3 regions of the Limnohabitans sp. INBF002 genome follow, and region 2 is predicted to be linked to each of the others. Evidence: predicted binding sites of a transcription regulator. Region 2 holds the regulator's gene; each other region holds the start of a gene.
What was found. The regulator sigma-54, encoded in region 2, starts transcription at its own class of promoters, with help from an activator protein. The targets are predictions, from matches to a motif close to TGGCANGNAANCTGCTTT.

Region 1 (3,991 bases), 280 kb from region 2:
GTGTCGGGCAGGGCGGTGGCTTCACCGCTCACGGGGTCAAACGCTTTGCCGTCGCGCACCACCAGCACTTGGGTGCCATTCACTTTCACCGCGTCATCGGCCATGGCTTGCAAAAAGGCGGCGGTTGGTGCGTCGGGTGAGGCGAGTGCTTTTTGCAGTGCGGTCACGCGCGCATCGGTGTCACCCAGCGTGAGTGCGCGTGTTTGTTCCGTGGTCAACGCCAATGCAGAGGCATGGCTCAACACGCCGAGTGCCAGTGTGCAAACACCGCGCAGCGCGAGCTGACGTGCCCACGCAGGTAAAGAAAAACAGGTCATCCAGATTCCCATAAAAAAGGGGAGGGCCGTGCCCTCCCCCAAGTTCATCCCTCGGAGAAAGGGTTACTTCTTCACAGGCTCATCAGGCTTTGAAGCATTGCCTTCGATGAAGGGGCTCCATGGCTTGGCTTTGACGGGGCCTGGTGTTTTCCAAACCACGTTGAATTGGCCGTCAGCCTTGATCTCGCCGATGAACACCGACTTGTGCAAGTGGTGGTTCTTTTCATCCATCTTGCTCACGATGCCGCTGGGCGCTTTGAAGGTTTGACCGGCCATGGCGGCGATGACTTTGTCCACATCGGTGGACTTGGCTTTTTCAACCGCTTGCTTCCACATGTTGATGCCGATGTAAGTGGCTTCCATCGGGTCGTTGGTCAAAGGCTTGTCTTTGTGGCCAGCGATGCCTTTGGCTTTGGCGTAGGCAGACCATTTCTTGATGAACTCATCGTTGGTGGGGCTCTTGATGGACATGAAGTAGTTCCATGCCGCCAAGTGACCGACCAAAGGCTTGGTGTCCACGCCGCGCAACTCTTCTTCACCGACTGAGAAGGCGACGACGGGCACGTCTTTGGCTTTCAAGCCAGCGTTGCCGAGTTCTTTGTAAAACGGCACGTTGGAGTCACCGTTGATGGTGGACACCACGGCAGTTTTGCCGCCCGCAGAAAACTTCTTGATGTCAGCCACGATGGTTTGGTAATCGCTGTGACCAAACGGGGTGTACTTCTCGTCGATGTCTTTGTCGGCCACGCCCTTGCTCTTGAGGTAGGCGCGCAAAATTTTGTTGGTGGTGCGTGGGTATACATAGTCGGTGCCCAACAAGACCCAACGCTTGGCGCCGCCGCCGTCTTTGCTCATCAAATAGTCCACCGCGGGGATGGCTTGTTGGTTAGGCGCTGCGCCTGTGTAGAACACGTTTTTGCTGAGCTCTTCACCTTCGTATTGCACGGGGTAGAACAGCAAGCCGTTCATTTCTTCCACAACAGGCAACACCGATTTACGAGACACCGAAGTCCAGCAACCGAAGATGACCGAAACCTTGTCTTGGCCGAGCAACTGCTTGGTTTTCTCAGCAAACAAAGGCCAGTTCGAAGCGGGGTCGACCACCACGGGTTCGAGCTTTTTGCCCAACACGCCGCCCTTGGCGTTGATTTCGTCGATGGCCATCAGCACGGTGTCTTTCAACACAGTTTCAGAAATCGCCATGGTGCCTGACAGGCTGTGCAGCACGCCAACCTTGATGGTGTCTGCCGCCAGCGCTTGTGGTGCGATCACAAATGAGCCAACGGACAGAGCCGCAGCCGCGGCCAAAGCCTTCAGATTTCCTCGACGATTCATCATGGGGGTTCACTCCAAAAATTAAGGGTTGGTTCGGCGCTCGTGGTAACGGTGCGCTTCGTAACAGCTATCGCAAACCCTGTGCCAACGCGCATTTCTCCTAGGCAAAAAGTAGCGTTGCTATAAGGTGCATCTCAAGCGCGGCGCGGATGCACCAAGACAGTTCAATTCAGGCGCCATGCACCAAGGTGGCGCGGCTTGAGGTGTGGTTGTGCGTGCACCAAGACAGGTTTTATGCACCAAAGCATGCACTTGGCGCATGCGATGCACTGCAAAAGAGGGCACGCAAGTTGCATAGACCAAACCACTATGGAACTCACTCCTCGCGAAAAAGACAAGCTCTTGATCTTCACTGCCGCCTTGTTGGCCGAGCGCCGACAAGCCCGTGGCTTGAAGCTCAACTACCCCGAAGCCGTGGCCCTCATCAGCGCAGCCGTCATGGAAGGCGCCCGTGATGGCAAAACCGTGGCGCAACTCATGAGCGCAGGACGCAACGTGCTCACCCGCGCCGATGTGATGGAGGGCGTGGCCGAGATGATTCCCGACATCCAAGTCGAAGCCACCTTCCCCGACGGCACCAAGCTCGTGACCGTTCACCAACCCATTCTTTGAAATTCTTTTGACCCACGTTTTGGGAAACACCGCCATGTCACGTCTTGCTTCTTACATTCGCCGTCTGCCTTTGTTGTTGCCCTCGCTCGCTGTTGCGCACGAAGGCCACGGCATCGAAGGCGCCTCGCACTACCACGCCACTGATGTGTGGGGTTTTGTGTCGATCGCTGTGGCCGCTGCCGTCGTGTGGTGGTTCACAGGCCGTGGCAAATAAAGCGAGGCGCTGATGACACCCGGTGAACTCTTGATCGATGAGGGCGAACACGTCCTCAACCCTGACCGACGCACGCACACGCTGGTCGTGCAAAACGCCAGCGACCGCCCCATCCAAGTGGGCTCGCACTACCACTTTGCCGAAACCAATGCGGGCTTGCGCTTTGACCGCGTTGCTGCACACGGCATGCGTTTGAACATCGCATCCGGCACGGCGGTGCGCTTTGAGCCGGGCCAACAGCGCACGGTCGAGCTGGTCGACCTGAGTGGCGAGCGCCAAGTGTTTGGCTTTCGCGGTTTGGTGAATGGCGCGGTGGATCAAAGCGCCGCCGATAAAGGACACAAGTGATGGCAACCATTGGCAAACGCGCTTACGCCGAAATGTTTGGCCCCACCGTGGGCGACCGCCTGCGCTTGGCAGACACCAACTTGGTCATTGAAGTTGAAAAAGACTTCACGCTGCAAGCAGGCGGCTATGGCGAAGAAGTGAAGTTCGGCGGCGGCAAAACCATCCGCGACGGCATGGCGCAATCGCAGCGCACACGCGATGGTGCAGGTACGGGCCCGCAAGCGGGTGGCGCCGTGGACACCGTGATGACCAACGCGCTCATCATCGACCACTGGGGCATCGTGAAAGCCGACATCGGTTTGAAAGGTGGCCGCATCGTGGCCATTGGCAAAGCGGGCAACCCCGACACGCAACCGGGCGTGGACATCGTCATTGGCCCAGGCACGGAGGTGATCAGCTGCGAAGGCAACATCGTCACGGCAGGCGGCGTGGACACGCACATCCACTTCATCGCGCCCCAACAAATTGAAGAAGCCTTGACCAGTGGCGTGACCACCATGCTCGGCGGCGGCACCGGCCCAGCAACAGGCACCTTTGCCACCACCTGCACACCGGGCGCTTGGAACATCGAACGTATGTTGCAAGCGGCAGACGCCTTCCCCATGAACCTTGGCTTCTTGGGCAAAGGCAATGCCGCGCTGCCCGATTCGTTGCACGAGCAAATCAACGCAGGCGCGATTGGTTTGAAGCTGCACGAAGACTGGGGCACCACGCCCGCGGCGATTGACAACTGCTTGAACGTGGCCGAAGCCACCGACACGCAAGTGGCCATCCACACCGACACGCTCAACGAGAGTGGCTTTGTGGAAGACACCGTGGCTGCCTTCAAGGGCCGCACCATCCACACCTTCCACACCGAAGGTGCGGGCGGTGGTCATGCGCCCGACATTTTGAAAGTGGTGGGCGAGGCCAATGTGTTGCCCAGCTCCACCAACCCCACGCGCCCGTACACGGTGAACACGCTCGACGAGCATGTGGACATGCTCATGGTGTGCCACCACCTCGACCCCGCGATTGCCGAAGACTTGGCCTTTGCCGAAAGCCGCATTCGCCGCGAGACCATTGCGGCCGAAGACATCTTGCACGATCTCGGTGCCATCAGCATGATGAGCAGCGACAGCCAAGCGATGGGGCGTGTGGGTGAAGTCATCATCCGCACTTGGCA
Region 2 (3,991 bases):
TGAGTTTTTGGAAGCCAAATTTGCGCATCGAACCCGGTGCAATGTTGCAGGCGATTTGCGCCGCTTCCACCGCGATGGTGCCGCTGCCGCAACACGGGTCATACAGCGGCACGCCTTGGGCCACGAGGCCTTCGGGGTTGGCCGCTGTGCCGTCGCCTTGGCTCCAACCGCTAGCGGCCAGCATGGCGGCAGCGAGTGTTTCTTTCAAAGGCGCATCGCCTTTGTCAGCGCGCCAGCCGCGCTTGAACAAGGGCTCGCCCGAGGTGTCGATATACAGCGTGCAATTTTCGGTGGTCAGGTGGGCGTAGATGCGGGCATCGGGCCATTGCGTGTTGACATCGGGGCGCACGCCAAACTTGTGACGGAAGCGGTCGGCCACTGCGTCTTTGATTTTGAGCGCCGCAAAGTTCAAGCTCTTGAGCGGGCTGTGCTGCGCGGTGATTTCGATTTTGAAAGACTCTTTGGGCGAGAACCACAGCTCCCACGCCACCTCGCAGGCCGCGCGGTACAGGTCTTCCTCTTGGCGATATTGGGTGTGCGACAACTCCACCAACACGCGCTGCGCCAAGCGGCTGTGCAGGTTGAGCAACAACACATCGCGCCACGAGGCGCGCACCATCACGCCAGCACGGAAAGCGCGCAAGTCGTCGTCGCCCACGCCGGTGATGCGGCGCACTTCCTCGGCCAAATAGGATTCGACGCCTGCCGCACAGGGCAAGAAGAGATGTAATTGATTCATAGTTTCACCAGTTGAGGACAGCGCAAATTGGGCCTGTCCCGCAAGTTATCAGAGGGCCTTGCGCAATGTCGTGGGCGCAATGCGCAGCGCCTCACGGTATTTGGCCACGGTGCGGCGGGCGCACTCAATGCCTTGCTCTTTGAGCATTTCGGAGAGCTGATTATCCGACAGCGGCTTTTTGGGGTTTTCGCTCGCCACAAATTGCTTGATGAGCGCGCGCACCGCCGTGCTGGAGGCGTTGTTGCCGCTGTCCGTCTCCAACCCTGAACCGAAGAAATACTTGAGCTCAAACGTCCCAAAAGGGGTGCTCATGTATTTGTTGGTCGTCACGCGGCTGATGGTGGATTCGTGCAGCCCCAGCTCCTCGGCAATCTCGCGCAGCACCATCGGGCGCATGGCGAGTTCGCCGTGGATGAAGAAGTTTTTCTGGCGCTCAGCAATCGCATTGCTCACACGCAAGATGGTGTCAAAGCGTTGTTGGATGTTCTTGATGAACCAACGCGCTTCTTGCAAACGCTGTTGCAAGCCCGCATGCGCTTCGCCCTTGCCGCCTCTGAGGGCATTGGCGTAGATGTCGTGCACACGTAAGCGAGGCATCACATCGGGGTTCAATGCCACTTTGAATTTTGGCGTCATGGTCGACTTGCCCACGCGCGTCACCAACACATCAGGCACCACCACATGGCGCTCCACATCGGCAAAACGACGGCCGGGCTTGGGCTCTAGACGGCCAATCAGGGCAATGGCCACTTTGACATTGGCTTCGCTGTCACCCACGATGACCGCCAAGCGTTTGAAATCGCGCTTGGCCAACATCTCCATGGGCTGCTTGCACATGAGAATGGCGGTGTCGCGAATCTGCAAAGCTTCTTCGCCTTTGGGCGTCAAGGCTTTGAGTTGCAGCGTCAAACACTCGGCCAAATCACGCGCGCCCACACCCACAGGTTCTAGGCTTTGCAGCAGCGACAAGGCCACTTGGAAGCGGTGTTCGAGTTCTTCAATTTCCTCTTCATCGTCACCACCCAAACCTTCGGCCAAGCTGCGCAGCGTGTCTTCGAGGTAGCCGTCGTCGTTGAGGTTTTCAATCAAGTAGCGCAAGGCCGCTTGGTCAGTAGGGCTCAAGCGCAAAGCCAAAGCTTGACGGTGCAAATGCGAGGTGAGCGACTCTTGCATGCGCGCCAGCTCGGTGGCGTCTGCGGTGTCGCTGTCGGCGGTGTTGTTGTTATTGCTGGCGGGTGCGTCGCCGCCCCACTCAGAATCGTCGGCTGAGAACTCCACGCTGCCATCACCATCCCAGCTTTCGGCCACGCCATCCACGCTGGGTTCGGTGTCACTGGCCGTGTTGTCCACGCTGATTTCAGACATGCCGCCATCGAGCGATGGCACTTCGCGGACAGGCTCGACTTCTTCGTCACGGGTAGGGGCATCGGCTTTGTCGAGGCCAAACTCTTCGCGCGGCGCTTCTTCAAACTCTTTGTCGAGAAACGGGTTCTCGTCGAGCATTTGCTCAATCTCTTGGCTCAACTCCAAGGTGGACAACTGCAACAGTCGGATCGACTGCTGTAACTGCGGCGTGAGCGCCAGATGTTGGGAGACGCGGAGTGATAAGCCTTGCTTCATCGTTTCGCTCCGAAACGATGAGCGACAAAGGGCCGCCCCAAGGCGCGAAGGCCCCCTCGGGGGGCAGCGAAACACGAAGTGATGAGCGTGGGGGTCTGCATGCCTACATTCGGAAATGTTCGCCGAGGTACACGCGACGCACGTCGGCGTTCTCGATGATTTCGCGCGGCGTGCCCTGCGCCAGCACACGGCCATCACTGATGATGCACGCGTGGTCGCAAATGCCCAGCGTTTCGCGCACGTTGTGGTCGGTGATGAGCACGCCCATGCCACGCGCTTTCAAGAAGCCAATGATGCGCTGAATCTCAATCACCGCAATCGGGTCGATGCCAGCGAACGGCTCATCCAACAAAATGAAGCGCGGGTTGGTGGCCAAGGCGCGCGCGATCTCTACGCGACGGCGCTCACCGCCGGAGAGCGCCACAGAAGGCGATGCACGCAAATGGTCCACGCGCAACTCTTGCAGCAGCGAGGTCAAGCGGGTTTCAATTTCCTCGTGCTTGAGTGGCTTGCCGTCTTCACCGCGTTGCAGCTCCAACACGGCGCGCACGTTGTCTTCCACATTCAGTTTGCGAAAGATGGAGGCTTCTTGTGGCAAATAACTCAAACCCAAACGCGAGCGGCGGTGAATGGGCAAATGTGCCACCGGCTGACCATCGATGGTGATGCTGCCACCGTCGGCGCGCACCAAGCCCACGATCATGTAGAACGAGGTAGTTTTACCCGCGCCGTTGGGGCCGAGCAAGCCCACGACCTCACCTTTTTTCACAGAAATCGACACGTCGTGCACGACCTTGCGGCTGCCATAGGATTTTTCCAAGTGGCGGGCTTCCAAACGACTCTCTGTGGTCTCAGCGGTGTGTGTGGGTGAAAGCGTTTCGATCACGGTTTATCCAATGTTTTGCTGCGTGGCGCCAACACGGCACGCACCCGACCACCGCTGGCCTTGCCGCCTGCTTTGGTGCGTTGGCCATCGATGCTGAAGACATCGGTCAGGTTTTCATAAATGATGAGTTTGCCGGTCATCGTGTCATTCAACACAGCACCGCGGTAGCGGCGCACTTCGGCGTTGTCGATGAGTTTGACGCGGTCTGCTTTGCCATCAAATTCGATGCGCAAAGCCTCGCCTTCCATGAACTCGTCATTGCCTTCTCGCTTTTGGCGAAAGAAAGCACGCTTGTTCGGCTCAGGAAGGATGACGCCAAATTGATAACCATCGGCGTCTTCGCGCATCTCAATGCGCGTGCCGCGCATCACCATCGTGCCTCGGGTCAACACGGCACGTCCGGTGAAGATACTGACTTGGTTCAACTCGTCATGAACCAAGCTGTCGGCTTCGATGTGGGTGGGCTTCTCACGATCTGCTTTTTCTGCAGACGCCGCTACCGGCACGATGGCCATCAGCAAAGCGAGGGAGAAAGAAGCAAATGAAGTCAAGGCACGAATATTGCTCGTTAAGTTGATGGCATTCTAACCATCAACAAAGCAATTTTCGTGCTGACCCAGCTGGAGTTAGCGGCCGCGGCGTACTTCGCCGATGAGGTATTCAGCAACCTGCAAGGCACGGTCCATGGTTTGGGTCAGCGAGCCGTCTGTGTAGAAGCGGCCAGCCACGCCCAAGGCAGGCACGCC
Region 3 (3,991 bases), 240 kb from region 2:
TTGGCTTCCAGGTTAGAGCCGGCGTTGAAACCGAACCAACCCACCCACAAGAGAGATGCGCCAACCATGGTCAACGTCAAGCTGTGAGGTGCCATGGATTCTTTGCCGTAGCCTGTGCGTTTGCCGATCACGTATGCGCCGACCAAACCAGCCACCGCAGCGTTGATGTGCACCACAGTACCGCCAGCGAAGTCCAAAGCACCCTTGGCCCACAACCAGCCAGCAGCGGCAGTCACAGTTTCCAAAGTCGCAGCATCCGTGATGGCGTCTGGGCCGTCCCAATACCAAACCATGTGGGCCACGGGCAAGTAGCTGAACGTGAACCAGATGGTGCAGAACAACAACACAGCCGAGAAGCGCACACGCTCAGCAAATGCACCCACGATCAAGGCACACGTGATGGCTGCGAATGTGGCTTGGAACGCCACGAATGACAGCTCAGGAATCACAACACCTTTGCTGAACGTGGCAGCAACGGAGTCAGGCGTGATGGTGGCCAAGAACAACTTGTCAAAGCCGCCGAAGAACGGTGAACCGCCAGAGAATGCCAAGGTGTAGCCGTAGACGACCCACAACACATAAATGAGTGAGCTCACGACAAACACTTGCATCAGCACTGACAGCATGTTCTTGCTGCGGACCAAACCGCCGTAGAACAAGGCCAAGCCTGGGATGGTCATCAAGATCACCAACAGCGTGGACACAGTCATCCAAGCGGTGTCGCCTTTGTTAGGCACAGGTGCGGGGGCTGCAGTGGCAGCCGTTGCGGCAGCAGCGGGCGCTGCAGCAGGAGCTGTGACTTTGACGTCAGCAGCAGGGGCAGTTTGTGCCATCGCGGCGGTGCCGCCAAGCAGCAGACCAAACCCGAGGGCCAGAGAGGCTAGAAATTTTTTCATGATGCGTCTTCTTTCTTAAAGCGCTTCCACGCCGGTTTCGCCGGTACGGATGCGGACAACTTGTTCGAGGTCGTAAACAAAAATCTTGCCGTCGCCGATTTTTCCGGTACGGGCAGAACCTTCGATGGCTTCGATGGCGCGGTCAACGTGTTCAGCGTCAACGGCGGCTTCAATCTTGACCTTTGGCAAGAAGTCAACCACGTACTCAGCACCGCGATACAACTCGGTATGGCCTTTCTGACGGCCGAAGCCCTTGACCTCAGTAACAGTGATACCTTGCACCCCAATTTGGGAAAGGGCCTCGCGGACCTCGTCCAACTTGAAAGGTTTGATGATGGCGGTGATGAGTTTCATGGTTGCTCCTAGAGAAGACAGTTAGCTTGGGTTAGAAGCTGTACTTGACGCCGACGACCAAGGCGTTTTTCGACGTGTTGTAACCATTTGAGGTCAGGTTGTCGTTGTATTTGGCTGTTGTTGCGATCGAAGCAACGCTGGCAGACAAACCGTCACCCAAGTCTTTGCTCAAAGTCAATGAGTAATCGGTGTAGCTGTAACCAGCGTTGTTAGCCACGGTTTGACGACCAGCATGTGGGGCGAAGGTGTAACCATTGCCCAAGTCGAAGTTGGCGGTCAAATCAAAATAGCTGCTGTGCTTAGAGCCACCGTTGGCATGCTGACCGAACAAATCAGACAATGTGTATGAGTACTTGGCAGTCAACACACCATAAGTGGCGGCGCCATAAATTTCATCAGTATTTGGATTGGAATAATCGGCACCAATTTTGTTGTAAGTGTTGTTCACGTATTGGTAACGAAGGTAGCCCACGTCATACGCAATGCCAGCAGCTTCAAATTTATAGCCGCCGTACAAGTCGAGCTCAACAGGGCCTTTGGTATCAACACTGTTGTGCGTGCCCGCTTCCTTGATCCACTTGATGGTCGAACCCCAAGCGCCCAAATAGAAGCCATTGGCATTGGCATAGTCCACGCCACCTTGCAAAGCTGCGTCGCCTTTGGTTTGTGCGATACCGCGGTAACGGTATTGGCTCACCACGCCCACGTTGTAAGTGACTTCGGGTGCAACAGGCGCAGTTTGCGCGAATGCAGCAGAAGAGGTGGCCAAGATGGCCAACACGATTTTGGACTTGAGGTTCATAGTTTTCTCCATTGAAAAATTAAGAGGGATACACCTACTTAGCAGGGTCCGTGCCAGCGTTGAAATCCACAAAAGTGCGCTCTTCACTAGAACTAAGACCCAAAGTGATGCAGTAGTCTGGCTACTCATCCATTTTGATGCACACAGTTGGTGCATCACTTTGTCTTACATGCCCCGCTATGGGGATGAAAACTCAAAAAGAGAAGATTTATGACGCTCGCGTTAATTCACAGCCGCGCACTCTTGGGTTTGCAAGCACCGGCCGTGACCGTTGAGGTGCATTTGGCCAATGGCCTGCCCAGCTTCACCTTGGTGGGACTGGCGGATACCGAAGTTAAAGAAGCGCGCGAACGCGTGCGCTGCGCCATTCAAAACGCAGGCTTGGATTTCCCAACGAACAAACGCATCACGGTGAACCTCGCGCCCGCCGACTTGCCCAAAGACTCTGGCCGTTTTGACTTGCCGATTGCTTTGGGCATCTTGGCGGCGAATGGTCAGCTCGACGAGGCCGCATTGGCTTTGCATGAGTTTGCGGGCGAGTTGTCTTTGTCGGGCGAGCTGCGTCCCGTGCGCGGCGCACTCGCCATGGGGCTGGCCCTGCGCAGTGCGGGGGTGCGCACGCGGTTGGTGTTGCCGCCCGGCAGCGCAGAAGAGGCCGCACTCGTGCCCACCGCCGAGGTGTACCGCGCCCAACATTTGAGCGATGTGGTGGCGCACTTTGCCAAACCCGAGGTGAAAGGCTTGGTCGCGCAACGCGAAGAGGCCACGACGCACCCGGTACACACGACCGAAGGATGGTCGCGCATTGAGACGCCCACCTTCAGCGCACCCGCCGCCGCTCACCACCCGGACCTTGCCGACGTGAAGGGCCAAGCAGGCCCGCGACGCGCCCTAGAGATTGCAGCAGCGGGTGGGCACTCTCTTCTATTAGTAGGACCGCCCGGCACAGGCAAGTCCATGCTGGCGCAACGCTTTGCGGCCTTGCTGCCCGACATGACGTTGGACGAGGCCTTGGAAAGCGCTGCGATTGCCAGCCTAGCCGGTCGTTTTGAGTTGAACCAGTGGATGCAGCGCCCTACGCGCAGCCCGCACCACACGGCCACCTCGGTGGCCTTGGTGGGTGGCGGCACACCGCCTAGACCGGGGGAAATTTCTTTGGCACACAACGGCGTGTTGTTTCTGGATGAGTTGGCCGAAGTCAAACGCAGCGCACTCGAAGCGTTGCGTGAACCGCTGGAGAACGGCCACATCACCATTTCACGCGCGGCCACACAGGCCAAATTTCCGGCGCGTTTTCAACTCATCTCGGCCATGAACCCCTGCCCTTGCGGCTACTTGGGCTCGCCCCTCAAGGCTTGCCGATGCACGCCCGACCAAGTGGCGCGTTACCAAGGCAAGCTCAGCGGCCCATTGCTAGACCGCATCGACTTGCAGGTGGAAGTGCCCACGTTGGCCACCGAGGTGTTGATGCAAAGCGGGACGGGTGAATCCACAGCCACCGTTCGTGCGCGTTGTTTGGTCGCGCACGCCAAAGCACTGGTGCGACAAGGCGCCCCCAACCACGGTTTGCAAGGCCAAGCCTTGGAAACGCACATGCACCTCGATGCAGCAGCGGCCACGTTTTTACAAAACGCTGCCAGCAAGCTTGGCTGGTCTAGCCGCAGCACACACCGTGCACTGCGCGTGGCGCGCACGATTGCCGACTTGGCCGACAGCACATCCGTGCAAGTGGCGCATGTGGCCGAAGCACTGCAATACCGGCGCGTGTTGGTCAACCACTGACAGGCATCACACGCGGGTGCCCAGCACCACGCCCTCGCGTTGCAACTGCGCCATGACGTGCGCCCCTTCACGCACAAAAACGGCGGGCTCGGGGTGCGACAGCCATTGGGCCAACACCCTCAGCGCTTGTTCGCCCGTTTGTCCTTCGCGCAGAAGG

Region 1: a site for sigma-54 is predicted at 1,932-1,949, ahead of QMG15_RS00440 (urease subunit gamma). Genes of this name have one in related genera too.
Region 3: a site for sigma-54 is predicted at 2,091-2,108, ahead of QMG15_RS00220 (TorF family putative porin). Genes of this name have one in related genera too.

What each region holds. Positions count from the first base shown of each region.
Region 1 covers NZ_AP027055.1:95,815-99,805, forward strand. Annotated here, with positions in the region: gene urtB (urea ABC transporter permease subunit UrtB) at 1-317, opposite strand, end outside; gene urtA (urea ABC transporter substrate-binding protein) at 381-1,652, opposite strand; gene QMG15_RS00440 (urease subunit gamma) at 1,962-2,264, shown strand; gene QMG15_RS00445 (hypothetical protein) at 2,299-2,478, shown strand; gene QMG15_RS00450 (urease subunit beta) at 2,491-2,826, shown strand; gene ureC (urease subunit alpha) at 2,826-3,991, shown strand, end outside.
Region 2 covers NZ_AP027055.1:2,408,676-2,412,666, forward strand. Annotated here, with positions in the region: gene QMG15_RS12050 (THUMP domain-containing protein) at 1-739, opposite strand, end outside; gene QMG15_RS12055 (RNA polymerase factor sigma-54) at 788-2,359, opposite strand; gene lptB (LPS export ABC transporter ATP-binding protein) at 2,463-3,245, opposite strand; gene lptA (lipopolysaccharide transport periplasmic protein LptA) at 3,242-3,760, opposite strand; gene QMG15_RS12070 (thiol:disulfide interchange protein DsbA/DsbL) at 3,872-3,991, opposite strand, start outside.
Region 3 covers NZ_AP027055.1:53,333-57,323, reverse strand. Annotated here, with positions in the region: gene amt (ammonium transporter) at 1-896, opposite strand, end outside; gene QMG15_RS00225 (P-II family nitrogen regulator) at 912-1,250, opposite strand; gene QMG15_RS00220 (TorF family putative porin) at 1,282-2,052, opposite strand; gene QMG15_RS00215 (YifB family Mg chelatase-like AAA ATPase) at 2,263-3,834, shown strand; gene QMG15_RS00210 (putative DNA-binding domain-containing protein) at 3,841-3,991, opposite strand, start outside.